Regions from separate parts of the Pseudarthrobacter sp. MDT1-22 genome, predicted to be linked through region 3. Evidence: riboswitches for the same ligand, from Rfam matches in the RefSeq annotation. Region 3 holds a riboswitch; each other region holds the start of a gene.
The links. Region 3 has a riboswitch for thiamine pyrophosphate ahead of ACX80M_RS13075 (ECF transporter S component). Riboswitches for the same ligand answer to the same signal wherever they lie in the genome.
Positions count from the first base shown of each region.

Region 1: linked by a shared signal. The riboswitch ahead of thiO (glycine oxidase ThiO) and the one ahead of ACX80M_RS13075 (ECF transporter S component) in region 3 are both predicted to bind thiamine pyrophosphate.
Region 2: linked by a shared signal. The riboswitch ahead of thiD (bifunctional hydroxymethylpyrimidine kinase/phosphomethylpyrimidine kinase) and the one ahead of ACX80M_RS13075 (ECF transporter S component) in region 3 are both predicted to bind thiamine pyrophosphate.

Region 1 covers NZ_JBTNDK010000008.1:55,150-65,462, reverse strand. Annotated here, with positions in the region: gene ACX80M_RS08630 (glutamyl-tRNA reductase) at 1-681, shown strand, start outside; gene moeB (molybdopterin-synthase adenylyltransferase MoeB) at 691-1,890, opposite strand; gene ACX80M_RS08620 (TetR/AcrR family transcriptional regulator) at 1,975-2,640, shown strand; gene ACX80M_RS08615 (DUF3107 domain-containing protein) at 2,691-2,915, shown strand; gene ACX80M_RS08610 (hypothetical protein) at 2,970-3,272, shown strand; gene ACX80M_RS08605 (4a-hydroxytetrahydrobiopterin dehydratase) at 3,333-3,659, opposite strand; gene ACX80M_RS08600 (thiazole synthase) at 3,733-4,548, opposite strand; gene thiS (sulfur carrier protein ThiS) at 4,553-4,789, opposite strand; gene thiO (glycine oxidase ThiO) at 4,786-6,132, opposite strand; TPP riboswitch at 6,123-6,243, opposite strand; gene thiE (thiamine phosphate synthase) at 6,271-7,047, shown strand; gene ACX80M_RS08580 (RNB domain-containing ribonuclease) at 7,112-8,611, shown strand; gene ACX80M_RS08575 (DEAD/DEAH box helicase) at 8,904-10,313, shown strand, end outside.
Region 2 covers NZ_JBTNDK010000007.1:53,963-64,275, reverse strand. Annotated here, with positions in the region: gene ACX80M_RS07695 (glutamate-5-semialdehyde dehydrogenase) at 1-988, opposite strand, end outside; gene proB (glutamate 5-kinase) at 1,015-2,163, opposite strand; gene obgE (GTPase ObgE) at 2,174-3,763, opposite strand; gene rpmA (50S ribosomal protein L27) at 3,882-4,145, opposite strand; gene rplU (50S ribosomal protein L21) at 4,207-4,515, opposite strand; gene thiD (bifunctional hydroxymethylpyrimidine kinase/phosphomethylpyrimidine kinase) at 4,788-6,386, opposite strand; TPP riboswitch at 6,369-6,466, opposite strand; gene ACX80M_RS07665 (Rne/Rng family ribonuclease) at 6,568-9,858, opposite strand; gene ACX80M_RS07660 (vitamin K epoxide reductase family protein) at 10,311-10,313, shown strand, end outside.
Region 3 covers NZ_JBTNDK010000015.1:50,603-60,915, forward strand. Annotated here, with positions in the region: gene ACX80M_RS13035 (Na+/H+ antiporter subunit A) at 1-2,442, shown strand, start outside; gene ACX80M_RS13040 (Na(+)/H(+) antiporter subunit C) at 2,439-3,029, shown strand; gene ACX80M_RS13045 (Na+/H+ antiporter subunit D) at 3,026-4,633, shown strand; gene ACX80M_RS13050 (Na+/H+ antiporter subunit E) at 4,630-5,175, shown strand; gene ACX80M_RS13055 (monovalent cation/H+ antiporter complex subunit F) at 5,172-5,450, shown strand; gene mnhG (monovalent cation/H(+) antiporter subunit G) at 5,440-5,862, shown strand; gene ACX80M_RS13065 (DUF4235 domain-containing protein) at 5,977-6,240, opposite strand; gene ACX80M_RS13070 (heme-degrading domain-containing protein) at 6,282-6,824, opposite strand; TPP riboswitch at 6,881-7,022, shown strand; gene ACX80M_RS13075 (ECF transporter S component) at 7,088-7,738, shown strand; gene ACX80M_RS13080 (ABC transporter ATP-binding protein) at 7,738-9,357, shown strand; gene ACX80M_RS13085 (energy-coupling factor transporter transmembrane component T family protein) at 9,354-10,148, shown strand; gene ACX80M_RS13090 (glycoside hydrolase family 25 domain-containing protein) at 10,197-10,313, opposite strand, start outside.

The sequences.
Region 1 (10,313 bases), on a different contig from region 3:
ATCTCCGTGTTCTCCTCCTCGGGCCGTGCCGAAGCGTTCGTCGCCACCCGCGGCGGAACAGCGTTGGACAGCGAATCCTTGCCGGTAGCCGTGGCCGCGGCCGACGTCATGATCGGCTGCAGCGGCTCCGACACCCGGGTCGAGGCCGGCGAACTTGCCGAGATCCGCGCCGGGTCTCCCCAGCCGCTGATCGCCATTGACCTCGCCCTCACCCATGATTTTGACCCGGAAGTCGGCCAGCTCGACGGCGTTGAGCTGCTTACGCTCGAATCCGTGCGTTTGGCGGCACCCCAGGAACAGGCCGAGTCACTGACCCAGGCCAGCGGCATTGTGTCCGGCGCTGCCCGGGCTTTCGAACAGGAACGGGAAGCGCGCTCGGTGGATTCCGCCATCGTGGCGCTCCGCCGGCACACCATGAACGTCCTGGACGCGGAGATGGAGCGCGTCCGTGCCCGCCACGGCTGCACGGCCGCCGCCGAGGAAGTGGAGTTCGCCCTCCGCCGGATGGTCAAGCAGCTGCTGCACGTTCCCACCGTCCGTGCCCGTGAGCTCGCCGCCAACGGCCAGCAGGACGACTACGTGTCCGCGCTCGAAACCCTGTACGGCATCACCGTGGAGCAGCCGGCCACGGCAGCGCAGGCGGAGTGCCCCGTGGACCACCGGGGCCTCGAAACCGCCTGACCCGCCCGGTCAGTAGACCGGCTTCTGCGGTTCCACGTCGCGCACCCAGGCCAGGATTCCGCCGTCGAGGTGGCTGACCCGCTGGTAGCCGGCCTTCCGCGCAGCCTCCAGCACTTTAGCTGACCGGGTGCCGGCCTTGCAGTGGAACACAATGTCCTTGTCCTGCGGAAGTTCCGCCCAGGCCTCCCCCGCGAGGATCCTGCCCTGCGGGATCAGCACCGAGCCGTCGATGCTCACGATGTCGTGTTCGCCGGTTTCCCTGACGTCCACCAGCTCGAAGTCCTTCAGGCCTGCCTTCCGGGATGCCAGCATGGTGGCCAGCTGGGTGGCCGTCACGGTGTGCTCGATGTCCGCGGCCGCGGCCGGGGTGATGCCGCAGAAGGCTTCGTAGTCCGTCAGCTCCGTAATGGGTTCGGCCGCCGGGTCCTTGGACACCCGGATCTCGCGCCAGCTGCCGCCCAGCGCGTCAAACAGTGCCACCCGGCCCAGGAGTGAACGCCCGACGCCGGTGATCAGCTTGACTGCCTCGGTCACCATGAGTGATCCCACAGCTGCGCAGAGCATGCCGAAGACGCCGCCCTCGCCGCAGGAGGGCACGGATCCGGCCGGCGGAGCCTCCGGATAGAGGTCCCGGTAGGTGGGTCCGTGCTTTTCCCAGAACACGCTGACCTGGCCGTCGAAGCGGAAGATCGAGCCCCACACATAGGGCTTGCCGAGGATGGCGGCGGCATCGTTGACCAGGTAGCGGGTGGCGAAGTTGTCCGCCCCGTCCAGGATCAGGTCGTAGTCCGCGAACAGCTCCAGTGCATTAGTGGCATCCAGCCTGACGTTGTGCAGCCGGACCTCCACGAGCGGGTTCAGAGCCGTGATGGCGTCCCGCGCGGATTCGATCTTGGGCCGTCCTACGTCGGTGACGCCGTGGATCACCTGGCGCTGCAGGTTGCTGAGGTCAACGTCGTCGTCGTCGATGATTCCCAGGGTTCCCACGCCCGCTGCCGCCAGGTAGAGCAGCGCCGGCGAGCCCAGTCCCCCGGCACCGATGACCAGCACCTTGGCGTTCTTCAGCCGGCGCTGCCCCACCGCTCCGATTTCGGGAATGATGAGGTGCCGAGAGTAGCGTTCCACCTCGGCCGGCGTCAGTTCACCGGCGGGCTCCACGAGCGGGTTAAGCGAGACAGAGGAATCATTTGCGGTCAAAGTCGAAGCCATACTTCAATGTATGCCCCGAGATGCCGCACGGTCATATTACCGCGCAGTATTGTGTAGGTAACGGCAAGGGAAAGTAGGGCAACTGTGGTCCATGAAGCACGGGCTGACCGGGCGTCCGGCGGGGAACCGCCAACACCTCAACGCACTACAGGGCAGCGCTCCGCCCGGCTTCCCCGGGACGAGCGCCGGGCGCAGCTCCTCGCGGCGGCCCAGGAGGTTTTTGTCGCCAATGGATACCACGGCGCCGCCATGGATGAAATCGCCGAAACGGCCCATGTCAGCAAACCGGTGCTGTACCAGCACTTCCCGTCCAAACGCGAGTTGTATCTTGCCCTGCTGGACAGCCATCTCGCGTCGCTGACGGACCTGATGCTCGGCGCGCTGAGCTCCACAACCGACAATGACGAACGTGTCCAGGCGGTTATGCGCGCTTACTACCGCTTTATCGCCAGCGACGACCAAGCCCACCGCCTGGTCTTCGAATCGGACCTCATCAACGATCCCGATGTCAGTTCACGCCTCGAGACATTCAACAAGACGTTCGCGGACGCCGTTGCCCGCGTGATTGCCGAGGACACCAAGCTGCCCCAGCTGGAGGCGCAGCTCCTGGGCCGCGGCCTGGCCGGTATGGCCCAGGTCAGCGCGCGGTATTGGCTTGAAACGGACGGGAACCTGGACCTCGATGTGGCCAGCGACCTCATTTACCGTTTAGCTTGGCGCGGAATCTCACGCTTCCCCAAAGAGTCCTAGACTACAAATGAGAGAACCCAAGAAACTTTGATTGGCTGGGAGGCCCCCTGTTGGAAATTAAGATCGGCATTCAGAACATCGGCCGCGAAATCGTCCTGGAATCGGCTCAGGATGCTGACGCTGTAGCCACGGTCGTTGAAGAAGCCATCACCAAGGGCACCGACCTCCGCCTCAAGGACGACAAGGGACGCATCATCATCGTTCCCGGCAACGCCCTGGGCTACGTGGAAATCGGCGCCGAAGAGGCCCGCAAGGTCGGTTTCGGCCAGTTCTAGCACGTCCGTGGCCAGCCGCTTTGGCGGCTGGCCACTGCTTTCCGAGGAGATTCAATGCTTTCGCTGACCATCGTTGTCCTGGTCACTGTGGCCGCAGGCTTTGTTGTCTGGGCCAATGACAAGCGCCATACCCGGTACGGGACGGGGTTGCCCGCAGGGGTCGCCGTTGTGGTGGGCGCGGTCAGCTGGACCATCTTCATGGCGGCAGGTCTTGGCTACCAGCCGGGCCTGACGTGGATTCCCTGGGTCCTGCCCATGGCGCTCGGCACCGTCGCTGCCATCGGGACGGTCATCTACCTGGGACGGACGCGCCAAAGCCACGATGCGCAGCGGCTGACGCAGGCGCTCAAACTGTAGTTCGGGCTCGTTTCTTAAGTACCGGTGACCACCACCCAGCAGGGTGGTGGTCACCGTCGTTTAACCCACCGGTTGGGCAGTGGCGCCGAGCCGGGCTGCAGCAGCACTCACAGCCGCCGCAGCAGCGGCATCCCGCTCCGTGACCTCGCCGCCGGCGTCGTGGGAGGTGTAGCGGAGATGCACCTTGTTGTAGCGCCATTCAAGGTCCGGATGGTGGTTCTGCTCTTCCGCCAGGCGTCCGACGGCGGCAATCAGCTCCAGTGCGGCTGCCGCCGTCGGCGTCTTATAGACAGCGACCAGCCCGCCCAGCCGGTACTGCCAGCCGGGCAGCGCGGCGAGGACGGCGTTGATCCGCTCGCGCGTGAGTGTGTCTTTCCTGCCGGCCACAGGGGCCTCCTTGGCTCGTCTGGTGAGCCCGCCCCGGCGTTTGATCGACGGCGCCTGGCCTGGGGAAGCCGGCCTAGAGAAACTCTGCCCGGCCTTCCAAGGCCGATGACGCCAGGGCGTGCTCGCGGCGCGGAATCCTGCCGGCCGCTTTCGCCAGCCTACCGGCGATGACGGCGTGTTTGAAGGCCTCCCCCATAAGTGCCGGGTTCTGCGCACGCGTGACCGCGGTGGCCAGCAGCACGGCATCACAGCCAAGCTCCATGGCCAGTGCGGCGTCGGATGCCGTGCCGATGCCGGCGTCCAGCACCACGGGCACCGAGGCGCGCGAGACGATCAGTTCGATGTTGTGTGGATTCAGGATTCCCAGGCCGGTGCCGATAGGCGCTCCGAGCGGCATGACCGCGGTGGCACCCAGGTTTTCCAGCCGCAGGGCCAGGACCGGGTCATCGTTGGTGTAGGCGAACACTTTGAAGCCCCGGTTTACCAGCTGTTCCGTGGCGTCCACGAGCTCCACGGCGTCCGGCAGCAGCGTCTGTTCGTCGGCGATGACTTCCAGCTTGAGCCAGTCGGTTTCCAGCGCTTCGCGGGCGAGTTCCGCCGTCATGACCGCGTCCCGGGCGGTGAAGCAGCCTGCGGTGTTGGGCAGGATCCGGATCCCGCGGTCCACCAGGAGCTGGAAAAGGGACCCAGATTCGGCCGGCGAATAGCGCCGCATGGCCACCGTGGTCAGTTCGGTTCCGGACGCCAACAGGGCAGCGCCCAGCCCGTCCAAGCTCGGGGCTCCCCCGGTGCCCATGATGAGGCGGGAGCCGAGCTCGACGCCGTCGATGACCAGCCTGTCGGCGGCCTCGGGCGAGTTCTGTGTGCTGATATTGCTGGTTACTGTCATGGTGTCAGCCTCCCTGGACTGCTGTGACCAGTTCGACGTCGTCACCTTCGGCGAGCGCCGTGACGAACCACTGGCTGCGGGGTACTACTTCGGAGTTATGGGCGACGGCGACGCCGAGTTTCTGCCCGTCTGTTGCCTGGCCGTTGGCTGCAAGCGGACGGCCTGTGATCTGGCTGATGAGGGTGGTGATGGAGGCGTCGTCCGCCACGGAATGGCGCGAGCCGTTGAGGGTGATGTTCATGCTGATTCCTTCTGTGGGTCGAGGTCCTTCATGCTGCTGATGTCCTTGGGTGGGGACTGTGTGCCGGCTACGTGGTGCTTTCCTGAAAAGCGGGCCGGGCTGAGGGCCCCCCATCGAGGATCCGTCCGGCCGTCCAGCAGGTCCCGGCAGATGGCCGCCGCCGCCGGCGCAAGCAGCACTCCGTGGCGGAAGAACCCGGTGGCAACGATCAGCCCGGCAACGTTCCCCGCGTTCCCCCTCCCTGGTGCGGAAACCGGTACGCGGCCGAGGAGAGGTGCGTTGTCCGGGGTCGCCGGCCTTGCCCGGGCCGTGCATTCCAGGAGTTCAAGCTCCGAGACGGCCGGCACCAGGACTTGGGCGTCACGCAGCAACTGATAGACGCCGCCGGCCGAGACAGCGGCGTCGCCCGTCCCTGCGAGGGCATCCTCTCGCTGCGTAGCCCCGATCACCACCGTGCCGTCCTGCCGGGGAACGATGTAGACCGGCACACCATGGACCATTCCGCGGACAGTGGAGGTGAGGAGCTGGCGCAGGTGCCGCGGAACAGCCAGCCGCAGGATGTCACCGTAGACGGGCCGCAGGGGCAGGTGCAGTCCAACCGGGAGGCCATCCAGCGACCCCGCCTGCAATCCGTTGGCCACGATGGTCTCCCCGGCCTGGACGCTTCCGCCGTGGGCGAGCCTCGCCCCGCTGACACGGCCGTCCTCCCAAAGAAGGGAAGCAGCCCGTTGGTCAACGGCGAATCCCCCGCGGGCACCTGCCACGGCTGTTCCTGCTCCCGGTTCGTGGATGGCCAGGACTTCCTGGAGGCACGCCACCAGCTTCCGTGGATCCACCTGGTGGTCGGCGGGGATGTCCAGGGCGCAGGATATGGCCGGGCTGAGCAGGGATTCCCTGGTCCTGGCCTCACGGACAGTCAGGGGTTCCACCACCAGGCCGCTGGCCTGCTGCACGGCCCGGAGGTCCATCAGCGCCCGGCGGTCCGCAGCGTCCGCGCCGATGGCGAGGGTCGGCGTCGTCAGATATCCGGTATCGCCAGCCCCGGCCAGGGCGAGGTCCGCCGCAAAGGCAGGCCACAGGCCGGAAGATGCAAGCATCAGCTCAAGGAGGTCTTCCTCCTGGTAATGCAGTTCGCTCACAGGGGCCAGCATGCCGGCGGCTGCCCAGCTGGCGCCGTTGCCGGGCGCGTCATCGATCAGCACGACGGAACGGCCGGACCGCCGGACTTCCCAGGCTATGGCGTGGCCGATGACTCCGCCGCCGATGACGGCCACGTCCGCGTGCAGGGCGGTGGCCGGGCTGGCTGGTGCAGGCTCAGGTGGGCTGCTTATTGCGGGGGGCATATGTTCCTTCCCTACGCCGGTACTAGCCGGATCAGGTCAAGCGGTCGGCTCTGACGCCCTCTCAGCCCGGCCGCTTTGTGACGGCTGCAACGGGCTCCCGCAGTACCCGCCCAGTTTAGGGGACTTAGGCTGGATTCCATGAACGCGCAATCCTTCGCCGCTGCAGGCACGCCCTCCGCCCCCTCCGCCGCTCCCGAATCCTTGACCGGAACAGACCCCGCCGGCGGCACAAACACCGGCCTCCCGCACAGCGTCAAGCTGTACCTGTGCACCGACGCGCGCCGGGACCGCGGGGACTTTGGCGAGTTTGTGGACGCGGCGTTTGCCGGCGGCGTGGACATCATCCAGCTCCGGGACAAGGCCATCGAGGCAGCCGAGGAGCTGGAGCTGCTGGCCGTGCTTCAGGCCGCGGCCGAACGCCACGGAAAGCTGTGGGCAGTCAATGACCGTGCCGATATCGCGCTGCTGTCCGGCGCCCCCGTCTTCCACATCGGGCAGAAGGATCTGCCGGTCGCTTCCGCCCGCACGCTGCTCGGGGCACCAGCCGCGATCGGCCTTTCCACGCACACCGCCGAGCAGATCGAAGGGGCCATCCGGCTGTCCGGTGGGCTGACTGACCAAGGCGGCCTGGACTACTTCTGCGTAGGACCGGTCTGGGCCACGCCGACGAAACCGGGCCGGGCCGCCGTCGGCCTTGACCTGGTGCGGTACGCGGCCGAAGCCGTCCGCGCTGCCGGTGGCACCCAGGCCACGCTGCCCTGGTTTGCCATCGGAGGCATCGATCTCGGCAACGTGGAGCAGGTGGTGGAGGCCGGCGCCGGCAGGATTGTTGTGGTGCGTGCCATCACCGAAGCCTCGGACCCCGCAGCGGCGGCCGTGGCACTTCTGGCGGCCCTGGACGCCGGCGCATCCTGACAATCCACCGCGTGGCGTGCGGCGGGCGTGCACGATCCGTGGAAATCGAGCTAACCTGATTTTCGTGTCACATCATAGGTTGGCCCCCAATGTCCACGAGCAGACGAACGACCTCGCGGCGGCGCTGAGCGCCCTGCGGACCGAGCTGGAACTGCCGGGGCCCTACCCGGCGGAGGCGGTCCGGGACGCGGAAGCGGCAGTGGCCGCGCACGAGTTGCCGGGTGCTGACCTGACGGAAGTGGCGTTCCTCACTATCGATCCGGCGTCGTCCACTGACCTGGACCAGGCGCTGTTCATCGAGCGTGCGGGCACTGGCTACCGGGTGCTTTACGCCATCGCTGACGTGCCGTCCTTTGTCCGCCCCGGAGGCGGACTGGACGCAGAGACCCGGCGCCGCGGCCAGACGTTCTACGCCCCTGACGGCCGTATCCCGCTGCACCCGGAAGTCATCAGCGAAGGGGCAGGCAGCCTTCTGGCCGGCCAGCTGTGTTCCGCCTACGTCTGGGAGTTCGGGCTGAACGACGCCGCGCAGGTCTCCACTGTGAGCGTCCAGAGGGCCACCATCCGGAGCCGGGCCAAGCTGAGCTACAAGGGAGTCCAGGCCGAATTCGACGCCGGGACGGCCGGCCCTGTCCTGCAGCTCCTGAAGGAAGTGGGCCTCAAGCGCGTTGAACTGGAGCGGCAGCGTGGCGGCGCCAGCCTGAACATGCCCGAGCAGGAAATCGTGCAGCTGCCCGACGGCGGCTACCGGATTGCCGCGGCGCCGCAGCTTCCGGTGGAGGACTGGAACGCCCAGATCTCCCTGATGACGGGGATGGCGGCGGCAGACCTGATGCTGGCGGGAGAAGTGGGCATCCTGCGCACCATGCCCGCCCCGGACGAGCGCTCCCTGCGTCACTTCCGTCTCCAGACTGAGGCATTGGGCAAGCCGTGGGACGGCAAGATCAGCTACGGCGAATACCTCCGCAGCCTTGACCCGACCGAACCCCGGCAACTGGCCATCCTGCACTCCGCCGGCATGCTGTTCCGCGGTGCCAGCTACACGGCGTTCGACGGCACAGTCCCGAAAGACGCCATCCAGTCCGCCATCGGCGCTGCCTATGCCCACACCACGGCACCGCTCCGGCGTCTGATCGACCGCTTTGTCCTGGTGATCTGCGAAGCCCTGAGCAATGGCAAGCCTGTACCGGCCTGGGCTCGGGAAGCCCTGCCGTCCCTGCCGGAGATCATGGCCGGATCCGACCAGCTGGCATCGCGGATGGAACGCATGGCGCTGGACACCGTGGAGGCCGCACTCCTGGTCAACCATGTGGGCCAGGAGTTCGAGGCGATCGTGATTTCCGGCTCCAAGCCGCAGAAGGACAACGGCAACGGGAAAAACGGCAACGGCACCAAGAACGGAGCCGCAAAAAATGGAAACGGCCCCTCGGGGATCATCCAGATCGCCGAACCCGCCGTGACGGCCCGGTGCGGCGGCGACCTGGAATCCGGCACCAAAGTGCGGGTCCGCCTGATCTCGTCCGATATCGCCGCCCGCGAGGTCCACTTCGAGCTGCTGGCCTGAACGATTTCCGCGCTGCCTGATCGGCCCAAAGCCGGGATTCAGGGTCCGTGCGGCTAGACTGAAGAAGTAGATATGGATGCCCGGTCGTTGATTTCCTTGATTTGAATTCAACAAGCCCGCCCCTACGCGATCTTGAGATGCACCCGTTGGTCACCAGTGCCAGCATTTTGATAGCCCGCGATCGGCTTCCACTGGATTTGCTTGCGCGCTTCGAGCGTGCTCCGGAACGGCCACTTTGGCCGGCCCGTTGAGCAGGCAGCGCCAATGCCCGAATGAATAAGGAAACTCCCCTGTGAGTGAATTGCATACCCACCAGATCCTGACTGACGACTCCGGCATCGAGACGATCGAACCTGAAGAAACCATCATCTCGGACGAGAAGCCGCACGAGATCGAGGAGAAATCCTTCGCTGACTACAACGTCCGCGCCGACATCGTGGAGTCCCTCGCCGACGCCGGGATCACCCACCCCTTCCCCATCCAGGCCATGACCCTGCCGGTGGCGCTTTCGGGCCACGACATCATCGGGCAGGCCAAGACCGGCACCGGCAAGACCCTCGGCTTCGGCATTCCCGCGCTGCAGCGCGTGGTGGGTCCGGACGACGCCGGCTACGACAAGCTCGCCGTTCCGGGTGCACCGCAGGCCCTGGTTATCGTGCCCACGCGCGAGCTGGCCGTCCAGGTGGCCAATGATCTCCAGAACGCTTCCCGCAAGCGGAACGCCCGTATCACCACCATCTACGGCGGCCGTGCCTACGAGCCCCAGGTGGAGGCCCTGCAGAACGGCGTCGAGGTAGTTGTCGGTACTCCCGGCCGCCTCATCGACCTCTACAAGCAGAAGCACCTGGTCCTGAAGAACGTCAAGATGGTCATCCTTGACGAGGCCGACGAAATGCTGGACCTCGGCTTCCTGCCGGACGTGGAAACCCTCATCGCCGGTACCCCTGCAGTCCGCCAGACCCTGCTGTTCTCTGCCACCATGCCCGGCCCGGTCATCGCCATGGCCCGCCGCTACATGACGCAGCCCACCCACATCCGGGCCGCTGATCCGGACGACGAGGGCCTCACCAAGCGCGACATCCGTCAGCTCATCTACCGTGCGCACAGCATGGACAAGATCGAGGTCGTTGCCCGCATCCTGCAGGCACGCGGCCGCGGCCGGACCATCATTTTCACCAAAACCAAGCGCACCGCCGCGAAGGTTGCCGAGGAGCTCGTGGACCGCGGCTTCGCCGCCGCCGCCATCCACGGCGACCTGGGCCAGGGCGCCCGCGAGCAGGCGCTCCGTGCCTTCCGCAACAACAAGGTGGACGTCCTGGTGGCCACTGACGTCGCCGCCCGCGGCATCGACGTCGACGACGTCACGCACGTCATCAACTACCAGTGCGTTGAAGACGAAAAGATCTACCTGCACCGGGTGGGCCGCACCGGCCGCGCCGGCAACAAGGGCACAGCAGTGACCTTCGTTGACTGGGACGACATGCCGCGCTGGGGCCTGATCAACAAGGCCCTGGGACTCAGCGTTCCGGAGCCCGTGGAAACATACTCCTCGTCGCCGCACCTGTACGAAGAGCTGGACATCCCGGAAGGCACCAAGGGCCGCCTGCCCCGCAACAAGCGCGTGCTGGCCGGCGTCGACGCCGAGGTCCTCGAGGACCTGGGCGAGACCGGCAAAAAGAACACCCGTCCCAGCGGCGCCCGT
Region 2 (10,313 bases), on a different contig from region 3:
AAGGCAGCGCCGCACGGATGCGCTCGTCGGCGTGGAGGGTGACCCCGGCGCCGCGCAACGCGGCGGCGACGGCGGGCAGCACGGCGGACCGCGAATGGACCAGCAGCGTCTCCACGGTGTTGCAGACACTGGGCCGCTGGGTCTTGGCGTTCAGCAGGATCTCCACCGCCATGTCCTCGCTGGCGGATTCGTCGATGAAGATATGCACGTTGCCCTCGCCGGTCTCGATGACCGGCACGGCGGCGTTCAGCACCACGGACTGGATCAAGTCCCGGCCGCCGCGCGGAATCAGGACATCAACGCGGCCGCGCGCACGCATCAGCGCATTCGCACCTTCACGGCCGTACTGGTCCACTGTCTGCACGGCATCGGCCGGCAGCCCGACGGAGTCCAGGGCTTCGCGGAGGATCTGGACCAGTGCTTCGTTGGTGGAGGCGGCAGCAGTGCCGCCGCGGAGGATGACGGCGTTGCCGCTCTTGAGGCCAAGACCGGCGATGTCTACAGTGACGTTGGGGCGGGCCTCGTAAATGGCGGCAACCACTCCCATGGGCACGTTGATCTGGCGCAGGCGCAGCCCATTGGGGAGGGTCTGGCCTCGGACCACGTTTCCGACCGGATCGGGCAGGCTGGCCAGGTTTTCCAGGGACGCCACGAGCCCGTCGATCCGGCTTTCGGTCAAGGTGAGGCGGTCTAACAGGGCCGCCGACGTGCCGTTGGCTTTGCCGGCCGCAACGTCCTTGGCGTTGGCCGACAGGATGAAGTCCTTCCGCGCCAGCAATGCGGCACCGATGGCCCGGAGGCCACTGTCCTTCCGGGCGCGGTTGGCCCCGGCCATCTGGCGGGCTGCCTGCCGTGAGCGGTCAGCGATGGCGTGGACGGCCGCCTCAACCTTCGCCGGGGTGTGGGTCCCCCCCTGTTCCGGCCCGGGAGGAACCACGGTTGAATCGTCGGAAGTGCCAGTGGCTTGGGAAATCAGTGCCTCAGTCATCCTTCAAGTCTAGGCGAGCGGACCGCTCAGACCAGAACCAGGTCGTCGATATGGACAACCTCACGGTCGAATCCGCGGCCCAGGGACTCGCCCAGTTCCACTGTGGAGCGCCCCAGCATCTGGGGAAGCTCTTCGGAAGAGTAATTAACCAAACCGCGCGCGATGACGGTACCGTCGCCGGCCACCATCTCGACGGCGTCGCCGGCTTCGAAGGTGCCGTCCACCGATGAAATTCCGGCGGGGAGCAGCGAGTAGCGATTGTCCCGCACAGCGTGCACGGCGCCGTCGTCAAGGAAGAGCCTGCCCTGAACGTGCGCCAGGTGGGCCAGCCACATCATCCGCACGGACTTCCGGCCGCTGTTCACGGTGAACCAGGTCCCCACGTCCTCACCGGCCAGGGCGGCTGCGGCGTTGGTTGTGGACGTGACCAGCGCCGGGATGCCGGAGTCGGCGGCCATGATGGCAGCCTCGACTTTAGTCTGCATGCCGCCGGTGCCTACGCCTGCCTTGCCCGGCTTCCCGATAGTCACTGCCTCAAGATCTCCGGGGCCGTCCACCTGGGAAATGCGCTTGGCGCCCTTGGCGGGCGGGCCGTCGTATATCGAGTCGACGTCGGACAGCAGGATCAGGGCGTCAGCACGGACCAGATGGGCCACGAGCGCTGAGAGCCTGTCGTTGTCGCCGAAACGGATCTTGTGCGTGGCGACCGTGTCGTTTTCATTGACCACCGGCACAACGCCGAGGTTGAGGAGGCGGTTCAGTGCACGGAACGCGTTCGCGTGGTGGCTACGACGCATGAGGTCATCTGCGGTCAGCAGCACCTGGCTGACCGTGACGCCGTGGGCGCCGAACGCGTGCGTGTAGCGCGCCATGAGCAGGCCCTGGCCCACGCTGGCGGCGGCCTGCTGGGTCGCGAGGTCACGCGGACGCTTCACCAGGCCGAGGGGCGCAAGCCCTGCGGAAATGGCTCCCGAAGAAACCAGGATAATTTCCGTGCCGGCGTTATGTTTGGCGGCCAAGACATCTGAGAGGGCGGTCAGGGACTCTTCCGAGATGCCGCCCTTGATGCTGGTCAGCGACGACGACCCTACTTTGACAACGATCCGGCGGGCCCGGGCGAGCACACTGCGGTCGTCTTTGGGTTCCTCGATGATTACTGCGGACTCTTCGGTCATTTCAGCGGCCTCACTCGTCATCTTCAACGCCCAGCCCACTCTCAGTGACAGGCTTGGCGGCGCGGCGCCCGCTGACCGATTCGGTCCAGATCCCGGCCTTGCGCTCTGCCTCGAGCTCGGCGCGGGCGGCGGCCTTGGCCTCACGGCGTTCCACCTGCTCGTCCCGCTTCTGCCCGCGGGTGGGCCGGTCGCCGATGTCGGCGAAGCGGACGTCGGTGCCACGCGGTGCCGCCAGCAGTTCTGCACCGGCCATCATGGTGGGCTCCCAGTCGAAGACAACGCCGTCGTCCTCGCCGATCACCACGGTGTCACCGGGCACGGCGCCCTGCTTGAACAGTTCGTTTTCGACGCCGAGCTTCGCCAGGCGGTCGGCGAGATAGCCGATGGCTTCCTCGTTGGTGAAGTCGGTCTGCTTAACCCAGCGGACGGGCTTGTCGCCCAGGACGCGGAAGAGCGGCTCGAGGTTCTTTTCCTCGCGGCGGATCTTGAAGCCGGATTCGTTGACGGCGCGGGGCCGCAGAACGGGAGGCTGGACCTTGGGCGGGGCGGCTGCGAGGGCGGCACGGGCAGCCTGGACGATTTCCGCCATGGCGAAGCCGAGCTGGCGGAGACCCTCGTGGCTGGTAGCCGAGATTTCGAAGACCCGGTAGCCGCGTGACTCCAGTTCCGGGCGGACAAATTCAGCCATGTCCTTGCCGTCCGGGAGGTCCACCTTGTTCAGGGCCACCAGGCGCGGACGGTGGTTTAGCGGAACCACTTCGCCGTCGGCACCGGCATAACTCATATCCACGGAGTATTTTTCCAGCTCGGCCTCGATGATGGCCAGGTCCGCCAAAGGGTCACGGTCCGATTCAAGCGTGCCGCAGTCCAGCACGTGCACCAGGGCGGCGCAGCGCTCCACGTGGCGCAGGAAGTGGTGGCCAAGACCCTTGCCTTCGCTGGCGCCCTCGATGAGGCCCGGGACGTCCGCAATGGTGAAGCGGACATCGCCGGACTGGACAACACCCAGGTTCGGGATCAGCGTGGTAAAGGGGTAATCGGCGATCTTGGGCCGCGCGGCGGACATGGCCGCGATCAGGCTGGATTTGCCGGCAGAGGGGAAACCCACCAGCGCGATGTCGGCGATGGACTTCAGTTCCAGCACAATGTCACGGGCGTCACCCTCGATGCCCAGCAGGGCGAAGCCCGGGGCACGGCGCTTCTGCGAGGACAGCGAAGCATTGCCCAGGCCGCCCAGGCCGCCGGCGGCCGCCACATACTCGGCGCCTTCGCCGACCAGGTCCGCCAGGACGGTGCCGTCCTTGGACTTGACCACGGTGCCGTCCGGTACGGGCAGGATGAGGGTCTCGCCGCTCTTGCCACCCCGCCAGTCACCCATGCCGGGGCCACCGTTGGTGGCATGGCGGTGCGGGGCGTGGTGGTAGTCAAGCAGCGTGGTGGTCTGGTGATCAACGCGCAGGATGACATCGCCGCCGTCGCCGCCGTTGCCGCCGTCGGGACCGCCCAGGGGCTTGAACTTCTCCCGGTGGACAGAGACACACCCGTGGCCGCCGGTACCGCCGGATACGTGCAGTACTACCCGGTCTACAAAGCTCGCCACGTGGATCTCCTCAGTGCTGTTTTCCTGTACGCCCAAAGGCGACAAGACGATTGTAATGCGGTTAAAAGAACAGTGGAGCGGACCAAAATGGCCCGCTCCACCGCTTCAGAACTATTTGTTACTCTGCAGCTGCAGCAGCAACGATGTTAACAACGCGGCGACCGCGGCGGGTGCCGAACTGGACAGCTCCCGGGGCCAGTGCGAACAGTGTGTCGTCGCCGCCACGTCCAACGCCGGCGCCCGGGTGGAAGTGGGTGCCACGCTGGCGAACGATGATCTCGCCTGCGGAAACTACCTGGCCGCCGAAGCGCTTGACGCCGAGGTACTGGGCGTTGGAGTCACGACCGTTGCGAGTGGAACTCGCGCCTTTTTTATGTGCCATTTGAAATGCCTGCCTTTAAATTCTGGGGAATCTGCTGAAGAACCTGAACAGTAACGAAGAGTTACTTGATACCCGTGATCTTGACCTTGGTCAATTCCTGACGGTGACCCTGGCGCTTCTTGTAACCGGTCTTGTTCTTGAACTTCTGGATGACGATCTTCGGACCACGGAGGTCTTCGAGGATCTCAGCCGTAACCGTTACCTTGGCCAGGTCCGCAGCAGCAGAGGTGACTTTGTCACCGTCTACCAGGAGCAGTGCGGGCAACTCAAAGGTGCTGCCGGCTCCACCGGGGACGCGGTTCAGGGTAACGAAGTCTCCAACGGAAACCTTCTCTTGGCGGCCGCCTGCGCGGACAATCGCGTACACCACTTGGGAACTCACTTCTCTCGACGTTTATTACTAAATTTGCGTGCTGAACCCTGTTCCATAATTGGCTGGGTTCTCGCTGTGCCTCAACGCCGTGGGGTCGTAACCCAAGTGTTGGCGTAAGCACCGAAGATCTAGAATACGCTAATTTTGCCTTCGGCCGCAAATGAGGCTGGTTACGGCAGGTTGTCTGTGATAGGACCCACAAGCAGGTACTGCACTGACAATCCAAAACCGTGCCCGACTATCGTACAGGCCGCACGGGCCCCAGCCAGTCAGGAATGAATTCGCGGCGCGTCGAAGAATTCCACCTCGAACCGGCACGACTGCCTGAAAGCCACCAGCATCGCCGCCTGTTCATCCGCGGAAGCACTCCGACCGGCGTCGTCACCAAAGTCGATGGCGTAGCGCGTGGCCTGGGCGAAATCCTCGTCAGCATAGGCCCGCAGCCAGTCGGCATAAGGATGTGCTGCCGGGGCACCCGCAGCCAGGAACTCCGCGTGGAGAGTCTGTCCCACTTCGGCATACAGCCAGAAGCACGGCAGTACCGCCGCCACGAGGACCGCGTAGCTGCCTGAGGCCGAGGCCGCCAGCAGGTGGTCCACGTAGGACTTGGTGACAGGTCCCAGGACGGAGTCCACTGTCCTGGTGCTTAGCCACGTGCGGTGCAGTTCGGACTCGACCTCAAGGCATTGCTGGGCCGACTTTGCCCAGAACAGCTGGGCGGCTTCCGTGGGCGCCAGCGCACTGGCCCGGGCAAGGACCCGCGAATAGCCGTTGAGGTAGATGGCGTCCTGGGCGAGGTAATAGGCGAACTGTTCCTCAGCCAAAGTGCCGGCCGCCAGGTCGCGGATGAAATCCAGCCCGTAGATGGCTGCAAGATCCGGCTCCGACGCCCGCCGCAGCGTCTCTGCGAATTCGCCGGCTGCCGGAACCTGTTGCATGTGGTGGAAGTGGTTGATGGGGCCGTTGCCCGCGCCCACCTCAAGTTGGTCAGCGGCCTGCAGCGCGCCCACCAGCCAGGGCTTCACTTGCCGTAGTGCGGCTTCCCAGTCCCCCAACCGGGCCTGGGCCGTGGCCATGGCCGATGACAGTGAGCAGCCGGTGCCGTGGCTGTTGCGCGTGGGGATCCTGTCCCCGCTCACTTCCACCACTTCCTGGGCGAGCAGCCCGGCAGCGTTGACCAGGGCATCCGGGCACGCACCGCCGTCGAGATGGCCGCCCTTGACCAGGACAGTGGCACCGGTCGCGGCGGACAACCGCTGTCCCTGCCCGAGCGCGTCGTGCCATTCCCTCGCCTGCGGCTCCCCCACCAGGATGGCCAGTTCGGCCAGGTTGGGGGTGATCAGGTCCGCGAGCGGGAGCAGCTCCCGCAGGGCCGCCTCGGCAGACCCCTGCAGTAGCCGGTCGCCGCTTGTGGCCACCATCACCGGATCAAGAACGACGACGGCGGGACGCACCTTTTCCAGCCAGTCGCGGACCACGCCTATCACCGCAGCGTCGCCCAGCATGCCGATCTTGACCGCGTCGATGGTGATGTCATCGCTGATGGCATCGAGCTGCTGGCCCAGGAAGGACGCAGGCGGAACGTGAACCGCCTGGACCCCCCGGGTGTTTTGGACTGTCAGTGCGGTGATGGCCGCCATGCCGTAGCCGCCAAGAGCCGCGATGCTTTTGAGGTCGGCCTGGACGCCGGCGCCACCTGAAGGGTCCGATCCGGCAATGGACAGCACCCGCGGAACGTCACGCAGCACCTGGACGTTGGCAGTCCGGCCTGGCGCGGGCAGGACCTCAGCCCCGGTTGCTGAGGATCCCTGTAGAGCCGCCGCGGGCGTTGCAGGAGGAAGGACAGAAGTTGAAGCCAAAGGAGACATCCCTTCGCCGGTGCTAACCGGACAGGTTCAACGGGTGTGGATCTCAGCCGGCTCTCTGCGCGGCACCCCGTGTCAGTCACCAGCCTAGCGTTCCTCGCGACTTAACGCCGGACGCCCGGACGCAGCCTGTGATTCACAGGCACATCCAGGCGCCGTTGTATTGGCTTGCCCTACTGCTTGGTCAGAGCTCCGAGGCCGGAACTCCTACGCCCAGGATGATGGGCGCGTTGGCGGCAACCGGCTTGTCGGCCACAGGAGCCTTGACGGGCTCCGGCGCCTTGGCGGCGTGGGTGTGTCCGGCGGCAGCCGCCGGAGCGGCTTCGTGATGCTCTACGGACGTGGCGTTGGCTGCGCCCTGGGCACGGCTGGCACTCCGGTTCCGCCGGGGACGGCGGGCGCGGGGCTCCTCGGTGTGATCGGAGTAATCCTTCTCCGCCGCGGCTGGCTGCTGCTGGCGGGCAGGTTCGGCCGCCCGGCTTTCAGTTGCCTGGACTGCCGGCGGAGTGCTTTCCGCTACCGGAGCCGGCTCACCAAGGTGGGCGAAGGCCTCCGCGAGGCGGTCAAGTGTCAGGGCAGGTGCGTGCGGCTGGTCATCGTGGTGCGCAACGAACGGAAGCACCACCTGCTCGCCGCCGAATGTCAGCACTGCGGCCGGGCGGCCGTTGGAGTCCGTTTCGGACTGCCCAACCGGAGCCGGCACCGGAGCCGCAGGCTGCCGGCCCGCGGCAGCTGATGCGTGAGCCACCTCGTCGTCATGCAGATGCGCGGCGTGGGCTGCGGCCGCAATGTTCGCAAGCGCTGCCCGCGTGGCCTCCGCCTTCGCATGGCGCTCGGCATCGCTGGCTTCCGGGTGGACCGTGTGGATCTGCACCGGAGCTGCCGGTGCTGTTTCCAGCGGCTGGCCGCCCCGTCCGCGGCGGCGCTTCCGGTCAGTGCGGCCACCCGGCTGGCTGTCCGGGCGCTGACTGTCAGTCCGCACGCTGTCGGTGCGCTGGGCTTCCGGGCGGCTGTCAACCCGCTGCACGTGGTGCTCCGCGGCTACCGTGTTGGCGCGGCGGTGTTCCACGGGGTCGTCGTGGGTGACAATTCCGCGGCCTGCACAGGTTTCACACTGCTCGCCGAAGACTTCCAGGAGCCCGGTGCCCATGCGCTTGCGCGTCATCTGCACGAGGCCCAGGGAGGTCACTTCGGCCACCTGGTGCTTGGTCCGGTCGCGGCCCAGGCATTCCACCATGCGGCGCAGGACAAGGTCGCGGTTGGATTCGAGGACCATATCGATGAAGTCGATGACGATGATGCCGCCGATGTCGCGGAGTCGGAGCTGCCGGACCACTTCTTCAGCTGCCTCAAGGTTGTTCTTGGTGACGGTTTCCTCGAGGTTGCCGCCGCTGCCGGTGAACTTGCCGGTGTTGACGTCCACCACGGTCATGGCTTCGGTGCGGTCAATGACCAGCGAGCCGCCCGAAGGCAGGAAGACCTTGCGTTCCAGGGCCTTGTGGATCTGCTCATCGATCCGCCACGCAGCGAAGATGTCATGGTCCTTGGTCCACTTTTCCAGGCGGCCCACGAGGTCCGGGGCCACGTAGGTGACGTAGGCCTCGATAGTGTCCCAGGCCTCTTCACCGGAGACGATCAGCTTGGAGAAGTCCTCGTTGAAGACATCACGGACCACCTTGATGGTGAGGTCAGGTTCGCCGTAGAGCAGCTCCGGCGCGAGGATCTTGGTGGACGTGGACTGGCTTTCGATGCCCTCCCACTGCGCGCGCAGCCGGTTGATGTCGTGCGTGAGCTCCTCTTCCGAGGCGCCTTCGGCAGCGGTGCGGACGATGACGCCGGCGTGCTCCGGGAGGCGGTCCTTGAGGATGCGCTTGAGGCGGTTTCGCTCGACGTCGGGCAGTTTGCGGGAGATTCCGGTCATGGAGCCGCCGGGCACATAGACCAGGTAGCGGCCGGGCAGCGAGATCTGGCTGGTCAGGCGTGCACCCTTGTGGCCCACGGGATCCTTGGTGACCTGGACCAGGACGGTGTCGCCGGACTTGAGCGCGTTTTCGATCCGGCGCTGCTTGCCTTCGAGGTTAACGGCTTCCCAGTTCACTTCACCGGCGTACAGAACGGCGTTGCGGCCGCGTCCGATGTCAACGAACGCCGCTTCCATGGAGGGCAGGACGTTCTGCACTTTGCCGAGGTAAACGTTGCCGATCAGGGAGTCCTGCTGGGTCTTGGAGACAAAATGCTCGGCCAGGACGCCGTCTTCGAGGACGCCGATCTGGATTCTGTCGTCGCGCTGGCGGACGATCATCTGCCGGTCAACTGATTCGCGGCGGGCCAGGAACTCGGCCTCGGTGATGACGGTGCGGCGGCGGCCGGTGTCGCGGGATTCGCGGCGGCGCTGCTTCTTGGCTTCGAGGCGGGTGGAACCCTTGACAGACGTGACGCGGTTGTTGACCGGCGCTTCGGTCGCGGCGCGCGGCGCGCGGACGCGGGTCACCGTGTTGGGCGGGTCGTCGCCTTCTCCTCCGGTGAGTTCCAGATCCTGGTCGCCACGGCGGCGGCGACGACGACGGCGGGACGTCACGCCCTCATCGGCCTGCCCGGCGGATTCCTCATCGGTTTCTTCGGCTGCGCCTTCGTCGCCTTCGTTATCCCCGTCAGCATCGCTTTCGCCTGTGCGGCTGCGTCCACGGCGACCACGGCTGCGGCGCCTGCGGCGGCCGTTGGCGTCGTCTGCTTCGCCGTCGTCGGGGTCGTCCTCTTCCGGCTCTTCAACCACGGCAGCAACCGGCGCGGGGCGGACCACGGTGCTGAGGTCGGGGGCCTGGAAAAGCACCGATGTGGTGGACGCCGGCTCAAGGAACAGTGAACTGAACGGGCTGGCAGTCTCAGCAGCAGCCGGCTCTTCAGCCAGCGCGGCGGCAGCGTTGACCGGGGCAGCGTTGACGGGGGCAACGGCGGCGGCTGCTGCGGGCGCGGCGGCCTCCGCAGCGGCGACTTCCTCTGCTTCCGGGGCCGGCGTCGCTGCAGTTTCAGGGGCTGCCTGCTCCGGAGCTGCCTGTTCCACGGCCGCGGGAGCGACGTCGGGGGCAGAGGTTTTGCGCGTGGCCACGCGGCGGCGGCGGACAGGCTTGGTCTCCGCCGCAGCCTCGGGGGCTGCGGCTCCGTCCTCCGGTTCGACGGCGGCGGGCTCTACGACGGTCTCGGTAACAACGGCGGCAGGTGCCTCCAGAACCTCAGCAGCGAAGGCCGGCAACGGTTCGGCGGTCTCCACCTTCTTACGTGCGCGGGTGCGGCGGACCGGCGCCTTAGGCTCCGGTGCGGCGTCCGTCGCAGGCTCAGCCTCGGCGGCCTCATTCACCGGTGCGACCTCTGCGGCCTTCGGCACTGCCTTCCGGCGTGTCCGGGTGGGCTTCTTGGGCGCTTCCGTGGCCTCGGCGACGGCTTCATCATTAACGGCTGGTGTTAGTTCGTTTTCCATATGTGGCAACACTCCTGCCCCTGACGTACCGCCACATCCGGCACCCATTGGGGCACATATTGTCAAAACCCGCAGGCGTTGACAGAAGTCAAGTGGATACTCCCAGGTTCGCACCGGCAGAGGGGTGCGGCAGCCCGTGGGAGCCGTCGGCTGTGTCCTGAAACCCGTTGTTCTACACGCCACAACCAGGTGCCGACCAATGGAATTGCGGGAAGCCGGATCAGAGAATCCGAAGCCTGCCCTGCTCATCATTGGCGGTCTTGAAACAAGCCACCGGACCGGAGTCCGAATGTGGGTCGGCCTCCAGCCATGTTCATTCTCTCACACCCGGGCTGAAAGGCGGCGGAACCACGGGCAACGGATCGGTACCTGAGGGCGCTGACTGAATGCTGCTTCCAGCCACCGGCGTTACAATCGGGGCAAGGAGCACCCGAAGCAAAGGACGCCACACCATG
Region 3 (10,313 bases):
ATCGTGGCCGCCGCCGTCGTACTTATCCTGGCGGGCGCCATCAGCAAGTCCGCGCTGGTTCCCTTCCACTTCTGGCTTCCGGGAGCCATGGCGGCCCCCACCCCGGTGAGCGCGTACCTCCACGCCGCGGCGATGGTGAAGGCCGGGATCTACCTGGTGGCGCGGCTGGCCCCGGGATTTTCCGACACCGCCTACTGGCAGTCCATTGTGCTGGGCCTGGGCCTGGCCACCATGCTGGTTGGCGGCTACCGGGCGCTCCGGCAGACCGACATCAAGCTCATCCTGGCCTACGGCACGGTCAGCCAGCTGGGTTTCCTGACCATGGTTGTGGGGCTGGGCACGCCGGACGCGGCCCTCGCCGGCCTCGCGATGCTCCTCGCCCACGGATTGTTCAAGGCCACCCTGTTCCTGGTGGTGGGCATCATCGACCACCAGGCCGGTACCCGCGATGTGCGCCAGCTTTCCGGCGTGTTCCGGCAGTCCCGGGCGCTCGGAATTGTGGCCGGCATCGGTGCCGCCTCGATGGCCGGCGTCCCGCTGCTCGCCGGATTTGTGGCCAAGGAATCAGTCCTTGAAGCCTTTGTCCACCACGCTTCCGGCGGCGAGGCCTGGAGCATGGTGGTGCTCGTGGGCATCGTCCTCGGGTCCGTTCTCACGTTCGCCTACAGCGCACGCTTTCTGTGGGGAGCGTTCGCGGTGAAGCCCGGGATTGAGCGGACAATGTTCAAGGCGGTCAAGCCTTCCTTCCTGGCGGCCCCGGCCGTCCTCAGCGTCCTCAGCATCGTCTACGGCCTCTGGCCGGCGTCGGTGGACGCCTGGGTCCAGCCCTACGCCGCGCTGTTCGCCTCCACCGCGTCCGGCGCCGGCACACCGGCCGAGCAGGCCGGCCACCTTGCGCTGTGGCACGGTTTCACCCCCGCCCTGGGACTAACCGCCCTCACGTTTGCCCTGGGCCTGGCGATGTACTTCGGACGGAACCTGGTGGCCCGCGCGCAGTCCCGCGTTCCCGGCTGGATCGACGGCGACCGCATGTACCAGCTCACCATCGGCGCCCTGGACGACACTGCGGTCTGGATTACGGGCCGCACGCAGCGTGGTTCCCTGTACTTCTACCTCGCCGTGATCCTCACGATGGCGTTTGCGCTGCCGCTGACCGCCATGGTGCTGGCGGGCAAGCCGCTTCCGGACAACCTGTACTTCATCGATCCCTACTCGCCGCTGCAGCCCGTGGTCGGGGCGGGAATTGTGATCGGCGCGCTGGCCGCGGTCAAGGCCAACAAACGGTTCCTCGCTGTGCTGATGGTGTCCGTCACCGGATACGGGATCGCCCTGATGTTCGCGCTCCAGGGCGCGCCGGACCTGGCCCTCACGCAGATGCTTGTGGAAACCATCATCCTGGTGGCCTTTGTCCTGGCCATGCGCAGCCTGCCCGCGGAACTCCGCGACCGGACCGGCGGCAAGTACCGGGTGATCCGCGTGATCATCGGGGCGGCGTTCGGCGTCACCATGGTCTTCGCCGCCATCCACGCCATGGGCGCCCGGGTGGCCGTCCCAGTGTCCCTGGAATTCCCGCGTCTTGCCTATGAAGGCGGCGGCGGGCTGAACATCGTCAACGTGACCCTGGTGGACATCCGCGCCTGGGACACTTTCGGTGAAATATCCGTCCTTGCCCTGGCCGCCACAGGTGTTGCCAGCCTCATCTTCGTCCGCGGCCGCGGCGACCGGACCAGGGTCTCTGAAACTATTGCCGAGGGCAGCGTCGGCCGCCAGGTCGCTGTGGATCCCGGGTCGCGGGAAGCCGCGGCCCTGGCCATCAGCCGCAAATTCGCCGCCTCCGCCCGGGACGCCTGGATCGTGGCGGGGCGCACGCTGGCACCGGAACGGCGTTCCATCATCTTTGAAGTGGTCACGCGGCTGATCTTCCACTCCCTGATCATCTTCTCGCTCTACCTCCTCCTGGCCGGCCATAACCTGCCCGGCGGCGGCTTCGCCGGCGGCCTGACTGCCGGACTTGCCCTGGCCATCCGCTACCTGGCCGGCGGCCGGTTCGAACTGCGCGAGGCCACGCCCGTCGGCGCCGGAACGCTGCTGGGGATCGGGCTCGCCACTGCGGCGGCGTCCGGTGTGGTGCCGCTGCTGCTGGGCGGCCAGGTATTCCAGACCGCCATCATCGAACTCTGGCTTCCGGTGTTCGGGGACATCAAGTTCGTCACATCCACCATCTTCGACATCGGCGTCTACATCGTGGTGATCGGCCTGGTGCTGGACGTCCTGCGCAGCCTGGGCTCCGAGATCGACGAACACTTTGAAGAGCAAAGAACTGCGCCTGCCGAGGACGCGCCAGCGGACGACGCTCCTGCCGCTACCGAGGTGCAGGCCGACGTGCACGCCGAGGAACCCGTGGGTGTCCCCGCCGAAACCACCGCGAGGGGCCAAGGATGAGCGTCAACCTGACCCTGCTGACCGTGATGGGTGCCCTGTATGCGTGCGGCATCTACCTGATCCTGGAACGCAGCCTCACCCGGGTGCTGCTCGGGCTGATGCTGCTGGCCAACGCCACCAACCTGCTGATCCTGGCCACCGGCGGCTATGCCGGCCTGGCGCCCCTGTACAACAAGGCCACCGGCGCGCATGAGTACGCGGACCCGCTGCCGCAGGCCCTGATCCTCACGTCGATCGTGATCTCCTTCGCCGTGACGGCCTTTATGCTCGGCATCATCTACCGCACGTGGGTCCTGGCCCGCCAGGACGAGATCCAGGACGACATCGAGGACCTCCGCGTCGCCGAGACGCCCCGCTTCGACGCCGAGGACGACACCCCGATCCCGGCCGAAACTTCCGAGTTTCCCCTAACCATGCTGGGCGGCGACGGGAGCACGGTCTCAGATCACCCCACGGCGGCGGACGGCCCGGATGAGGCCGGTTCCGTCACCGCCGGTGCCAAGGAGATTTCTGCCCGGGACGCCGCCGCCGAAGAGCAACCCGGCTCGCAGAACGTAACCCCTGGTCCCGAAGGAGGTGTGAAGTGAACATGGCAAGCTTTGCCCCGCTCGCCGTCGTACTTCCCATCCTCGGTGCCGCCCTGGCCTTCCTGCTGATCCGGCACTCCCGCGCGCAGCGCGCGGTGAGCATCGGCGTGCTGTCCCTGACGCTCCTGCTGGAGTGCCTGCTGCTGGCGTCGGTGTGGGACGGCGGAACGGCTGCCGTGAACATCGGTGGCTGGCTGCCGCCGTGGGGCATCACGATGGTGGTGGACCAGTTCTCGTCCCTCATGCTCGTGGTGTCGTCGGCCATTAGCCTCGCTGTGTTGGTCTACGCCACCGGGCAGGGAATGGCCGACGGCGACCGGGACGCCCCGGTGTCGATCTTCCACCCCACCTACCTCATCCTTGTGGCCGGAGTGTCCAACGCGTTCCTGTCCGGGGATCTTTTCAACCTCTATGTCGGCTTCGAAATCCTGCTGACGGCAAGCTATGTCCTGATGACCCTGGGTGGGACCGGCCCCCGCATCCGCGCCGGCGTCACCTACGTGGTGGTGTCCGTGGTGTCCTCGGTGCTGTTCCTGATCTCCATCGCCATGGTTTACGGGGCCACCGGCACCGTGAACATGGCCGATCTCGCCGTCAAGCTCGCGGACCTGGACGAAGGAACCCGCACCCTGCTCCATGTCATGCTCCTGGTGGCCTTCGGCATCAAGGCGGCCGTTTTTCCGTTGTCCTTCTGGCTGCCGGACTCCTATCCCACCGCCCCTGCGCCGGTCACGGCCGTGTTCGCGGGCCTGCTGACCAAGGTGGGCGTCTATGCGATGGTGCGTACCGAAACCCTGCTGTTTCCCGGTGACAGCCTGGACACGCCGCTGATGGTGGCGGCGCTGCTGACCATGGTGGTGGGAATCCTGGGCGCCCTGGCCCAGAGCGACATCAAGCGTCTGCTGTCCTTCACCTTGGTCAGCCACATCGGATACATGGTGTTCGGCCTGGCCATGTCTTCGGTGGCCGGACTGGGTGCCGCCGTGTTCTACGTGGCCCACCACATCACCATCCAAACAAGCTTGTTCCTGGTCACCGGGCTGATTGAACGCCGTGGCGGCAGTTCATCCGTGGACCGGCTGGCGGGCCTCGCCAAGCTGTCACCCATCCTGGCCCTGCTGTTCTTTATCCCCGCCATGAACCTTGCCGGGATCCCGCCGTTCTCCGGTTTCCTGGGGAAAGTGGGGCTCATCCAGGCGGGCATCGAACTGGGCACACCCCTGGCCTACGCCCTGGTGATCGGCGGTGTGGTCACCAGCCTCCTGACCCTGCTGGCCGTCGCGCGCGTCTGGAACCGCGCCTTCTGGCGCAAGCCCTCGGACGCCGAGCACCCGGACCCCGTCCTGCTGGCCGAGCCGGAGGATTCGGACACCGGCAGCCGGGCCGGCCGCAAGAACATCACGCTGCTGCCCCGCACCATGGTGGGCTCAACCCTGGGCCTGGTGGTCCTGGGCGTCTCGCTCACTGTTTTCGCGGGCCCGCTGTTCACAGTCTCGGACCAGGCCGCCCACGAAATGCTGGACCGGTCCGCCTACATCCAGGCCGTGCTGGGCGAGGACACGGACGTTCCCCCGCTGGCCCTGAAAAACGGTGGGGGCAAATGAGCCGCCGCCGGATTTCCCTCCGCCAGGAACTGCCCCTGCTGGTATGGCTGGTGCTTGTCTGGGGCGCCCTGTGGCAGGACTTCAGCCCCGGCAACCTGCTCTTCGGCGCGTTGCTGGCGGTGCTCGTGGCCCGGATATTCTATCTGCCGCCGGTGGAACTCAGCGGCCGGTTCAACATTCTTTATGCAGTGCCATTTGCCCTGCGTTTCCTGGGCAGGGTGGCGGCAGCCAGCGTCGAGGTCATGTACCTGGCGGCGGTCCGCGGCCCGCGGGTCATCAACGCCGTCGTCGCTGTTCCGTTGCGGAGCCACCAGGACCTGATGGTCACCGCCACCGGGCACGTGATCTCGCTGATCCCGGGCTCCCTGGTGGTGGAAGTGGACCGGTCAACGTCCACCCTCTACCTCCACGCGCTCAACGTCAGCAGCCCGGAAGAAGTGGAAAGCCTGCGCAAGGAAGTCCGCTCCATCGAAGCGGGCCTGATCAGGATCATGGGCACCCGCGAAGAACTCGAAGCAATCCGGCAGGAGGCCGCAGCATGATGCAGACCGTCCTGGCTGTCACGGCAGTCATTCTTTCGCTGGCGGCGGCAGGAGCCATCATCAGGATCTCCCGCGGCCCGTCGCTGCTGGACCGGGTGCTGGCCTCCGACGTCCTGCTCGCAATCCTCGGCGCTGCCCTGTGCATCGACATGGCCGTTAACCGGCACCTGAACAACCTGATGCTGCTGGTGGCGCTGTCCGTGGTTGGCTTCATCGGTTCGGTGACCGTTGCGCGCTTCGTGGCCGACCGGCGGGAGCAAGCCAATGAATCCTGAGGCCAGCGTGGTTGACAATGTCATCGACACCGTCTCGGCGGTGTTCCTGGTGGTGGGTGCCCTTATGTCGCTCGCCGCCGCTGTGGGCCTGCTCCGCTTCCCGGATCTGCTGAGCCGCATGCACGCGGCCACCAAGCCCCAGGTGCTGGGTCTGTTCCTGCTCCTGGCGGCGATCGGCCTGCAGCTGCGCAGCTGGTGGGTGTGGCCGGTGGTGCTGGTGGCCTGGATTTTCCAGCTGCTGACGGTGCCGATTTCCGCCCATATGGTGGGCCGCGCCGGGTACCGCACCAAACACCTGCACCGCGAGCTGCTCAGCTCCGATGAACTCGAGGCCGTGGTTCAGAAGGCGGCCCAGTCGGCCCGGGATGAGTCGTCCAGGGATGAAGCGTCTGACGGCGGCCGGCGGGACTGAGCGTCACGCGCAGCCCCCAGCGTCCCTTGTGAGTTCACCTTCCAGATACTGCGGGCATCTCGGCCGGTTTGAACCGATTAGCTGGACGGTGAAACTCAGGGGATGGTGATGCGGTCAGACGATGTCCTGGGACTTGGCGAAGCGGGTGATGGCCCGCTGCGTGCCGCGGTTGGCGAGCACCTGGATGATAGTGCTGACCGAGGCCGAGATGAGCGCGAACGTCAGCGCCGAGCGAAGGCTCGTGGGGGTGTCTTCATCCCTGCCGGTCGGGGGCTTCCGGCCGGTGGACTTTTCCCATACGGTATTGACCATCTTGGTGCCGACGAATCCGGCGCCGAGGCTGATTGCAGTGCCGAGCAGCTTGATGAACAGGTTCATTCGTTGAACTCCTTTTGAGCGGATCCGGGATTGTCTTTAGCCTAACCCGCATGCATGGACTCCAGAATCTCCCGCAGGGCCTCCACCACGAGATCATGGTCCTGTTGCTGGGGCAGGCCCGAGACCGTTACCGTGGCCACTGCACCCACACCGGTGACGTAGACCGGGAAGCAGCCGCCGTGCGGGGCATAGGTGGACTCGTCGAACCAGCCGTGGTCCTCGATCCGGCCGCCGTGCAGCCTGCCGCGGAGGCCCACCAGCAGCGACGGGATCTCATACCTGGCGGCGGTGCGCTGCTTGGCCCGGACCCAGTGCTCGTTGTCCGGGGTGGCGCCGTCCAAGGCCACGTGGAACAGGACCTGGTCACCCTTGGTGATGTCGATCGCGATGGGCAGCTTCCGGCTCTTGCCCAGCTCCACCAGGAGCAGCCCGAGGTTGAGGGAGTCGTCCTTGCTGAAATGCGGAAACTGCAGCTCGTTGATCTCGGCTTCGACCCGGGCAATCAGGGCCTCAAGCAGCCCCGCCGGCTGGGGCACTGTCGAATCGGGATTGAACGCAGTCACAGTCGGGTTGTTGGCAGTCATGGCCCACAATCTACCCCGCCCGCGGTGTAAACTGGAGCACGCCCATCAGGGCAGATTTATTACGACAGGGGAGCGCCGCCGTCGGACATCACTGGCATTGCCAGGGAACCGCAGGTGGGCGCTGAGAGTGCGGACAGCCGCAGACCCTCGAACCTGATCCGGTTAGTACCGGCGCAAGGGAGTCGAGTTCTCGAAGTGTCCGGAAACGGCGGCAGCGCCGCACGCCGGGGCACTTTCCCCTCCTGTTCCTCAGGAGGACCAAAATGACAACTGCAGCAATCAAAAAGACCGGCAATACCTGGCGTGTTGTGGACATCGTGGTGGCGGCGCTCATCGCCATCACCGGCGGCGTGATCTTCTGGGCCTGGTCCCAGGGCGCCGGCATCGTCTCCGCCCCCATGAACGCCGTTTACCCCCCGCTGACCGGCCTGATCGCCGGTGGCTGGATGATCCCGGCAGTGCTGGGCATGCTCATCATCCGCAAACCCGGCGCGGCGCTCTTCTGCGAAGCGGTGGCCGCCACCGGCGAACTCATCATGGGCTCGCAGTACGGCGCCACCGTGCTGATCTCCGGACTCCTCCAGGGCCTGGGCGCCGAACTGGTGTTCTTCCTGCTGGTGTACGGCAACTTCCGGTTCAAGTCCTTCCTGCACCAGAAGTACAACCTCATCGCCGCGCTGCTGGCCGGTGCCGGCGCGGGCCTGTTCTGCGGCCTCAATGACTCGTTCCTGCCGTGGGGCTGGAACATCGCCTACGAGCCCGCCGACAAGCTCGCGTACATCGCGTTCTGCACCATCTCCGGCGCGGTGATTGCGGGCGCGCTGTCCTGGATCGCCACCCGCGGCCTGGCCAGGACCGGCGTGCTGAGCTCGTTCGCATCCCGGAAGGCAGCTTCGGAGCCCGTCTTCAACTGATGACCGCTTCCGACGCCGGCGCTTCCGGAGTACGCCCCGCCGCGGTGTCCGCCCGTGGCTGGGGCTGGCGGCATGCCGGACGTTCCGCCCCCGCCGTCCGGGGGCTCGACCTCGACATCGCTCCCGGCGAGCGGGTGCTGCTGCTGGGCCCATCGGGCGCGGGCAAGTCAACGCTGCTGCATGCGCTCGCAGGAGTGCTGGGGGATGAAGGGGACGACGCCGACGAAACCGGTTCGCTGCTGATCGACGGTGTGGTGCCGCGCGGGCAGCGCGGCCGCTCGGGACTGATGCAGCAGGATCCGGAAACGCAGGTGGTTCTTTCGCGCCTGGGCGACGACGTCGCCTTCGGCGCCGAGAACCTCGCCGTTCCGCGGGACGAGATCTGGCGCCGCGTCCATGAAGCGCTCGACGACGTCGGGCTGCGAAGTGCCGGGGGCGGCGGTTTGAACGCCGGCGCCGGCGCCGGTTTGAACGCCGGCGGGCTCCCGCTGGACCACGCGACGTCGGCCCTGTCCGGCGGGCAGAAGCAACGCCTGGCGCTGGCCGGGATCCTCGCGATGAGGCCCGGGCTGATCCTGCTGGATGAGCCCACCGCGAACCTGGATCCCGCCGGTGTGCTGGAAGTCCGGGACGCCGTGGGCCGCTGCCTGGACAAAACCGGCGCCACGCTCGTTGTGGTGGAACACCGTGTGTCCGTCTGGAAGGACCTGGTGGACCGGATTGTGGTGCTGCAGCCGGGCTCGGCAGCGGGTTCCGCTGCTTCCCCCGCTACGTCCGCAGTCCTGCTGGACGGGCCGCCGGACCAGGTGCTTGCGGAGGCGCGGGACATGCTGATCGGCGCGGGTGTCTGGGTGCCGGGCTATGTTCCGGCAACCCGCCGCCGCGTGTCCGCAGGCTCAGGTGACCTGCTGCTGGCGGCCGAGGACCTTGCCGTCTCCCGCGAGCGTCCGCGGCGCCGCGGCTTCCGGACGATCCCGCCCGTACCGGTGCAGCAGGGCATCACGGCCCTGGTCCGTTCCGGCCAGGCACTCACCGTCACGGGGCCCAACGGCGCCGGAAAGTCAACGTTTGCGCTGACTCTCGCCGGACTTCTTGCGCCGGTGGCGGGAAAGGTGTCGGCCGCCGTCGAGCTTTCCGAGGGGGCCGGGATCGATCCCTTCAAATGGAAAGCCAACCAGCTGATTTCCCGCATCGGAACCGTCTTCCAGGAGCCTGAGCACCAGTTTGTCACCGGCCGTGTGCTGGACGAGCTGATGTTCGGTCCGCGGCATCTGGGACATGGCGAGGAACGGGTTGATGAGCTGCTGGAACGGCTGCGCCTGACGCACCTGGTGGACGCCAATCCGTACACGCTGTCCGGTGGCGAAAAGCGGCGCCTGTCGGTGGCCACCGTCCTCGCGGCCCACCCTCGTGTGCTGGTGCTCGACGAGCCGACGTTCGGCCAGGATGCCAACACCTGGGCCGAGCTCGCATCGTTCCTCTCGGAACTGCTCGACGCCGGGACCTCAGTGGTTTCCGTGACCCACGACCAGGAATTCAGCGCCGTCCTGGGCGGGGCCGAACTGCGGCTGGGCCCGGCCTCGCGCGGCGGCGCCCGCCAGGAAGCAGGTGCGGCATGAGGGATGCCCTGACCCTCCGCAACAACCACGGGCTGCTGACGCGCGCCAACCCGCTGGCCAAGTTCGCCGTCGTCTTCCTCATCACCCTGGTGCTGGCGCTCTCCATCGACTGGGTGTCTGCCTCGGTGGCGCTTGCGGCGGAACTGGCGCTCTTTCCGTTGGCTGGCCTCACGCTGCGCCTCTTGTGGCAGCGCGGCTGGCCGCTCATCCTCGCGGCAGCCCTGGGCGGCTGGAGCACGGCGATCGTCGCGGCGGACAGCGGCGCTGTGCTGCTCGACGTCGGGATCTGGTCCATCAGCGAGGGTTCCCTGCAGCTGGGAATCGGTTTTATGCTGCGCGGGCTCGCGATTGCCCTGCCGGCGATCCTGCTCATGACCTGCACAGATCCCACCGACCTCGCCGATGCGCTGGCCCAGAAGGCCCGGCTGCCGCACCGTTTTGTCCTTGGCACGCTGGCAGCGATGCGGCTCGTGGGACTTATGGCCGAGGAGTGGCAGACCATCGGCATGGCGCGGCGGGCCCGCGGAGTCGGCTCGCAGGGCAGCCCGCTGCAACGGCTGCGGGCCACCCTCGGGCAGAGCTTCGGGCTCCTGGTCCAGGCCATCCGCCGGGCGTCCCGGCTGGCCATCACCATGGAAGCGCGCGGTTTTGGCGCGGGGCATAGGACGTGGGCGCGGGAATCCACGTATTCGCGGCTGGATGCCTGGGTGCTGGCGGGCGGCGTGCTGATCGCAGCGGCTGCTGTGGTTTCCGCGGCTGTAATGGGGACCTGGAACTTCGTCTGGCGTTAGTCCGGGCGGGCCATGCTTCTGGATTCTGGCTACGCCGCGCTGTGCTTGCTAAATGCACGAGTGGTCGTAGTCGAAGCCCCTGGAGACGAACTGGGTCAGGGTGACTGTGCCGCCGGGGGTTAGCGGCGCATTCGAGCAGTTGGCCGTGGCTCCGAAGGCCGTGCG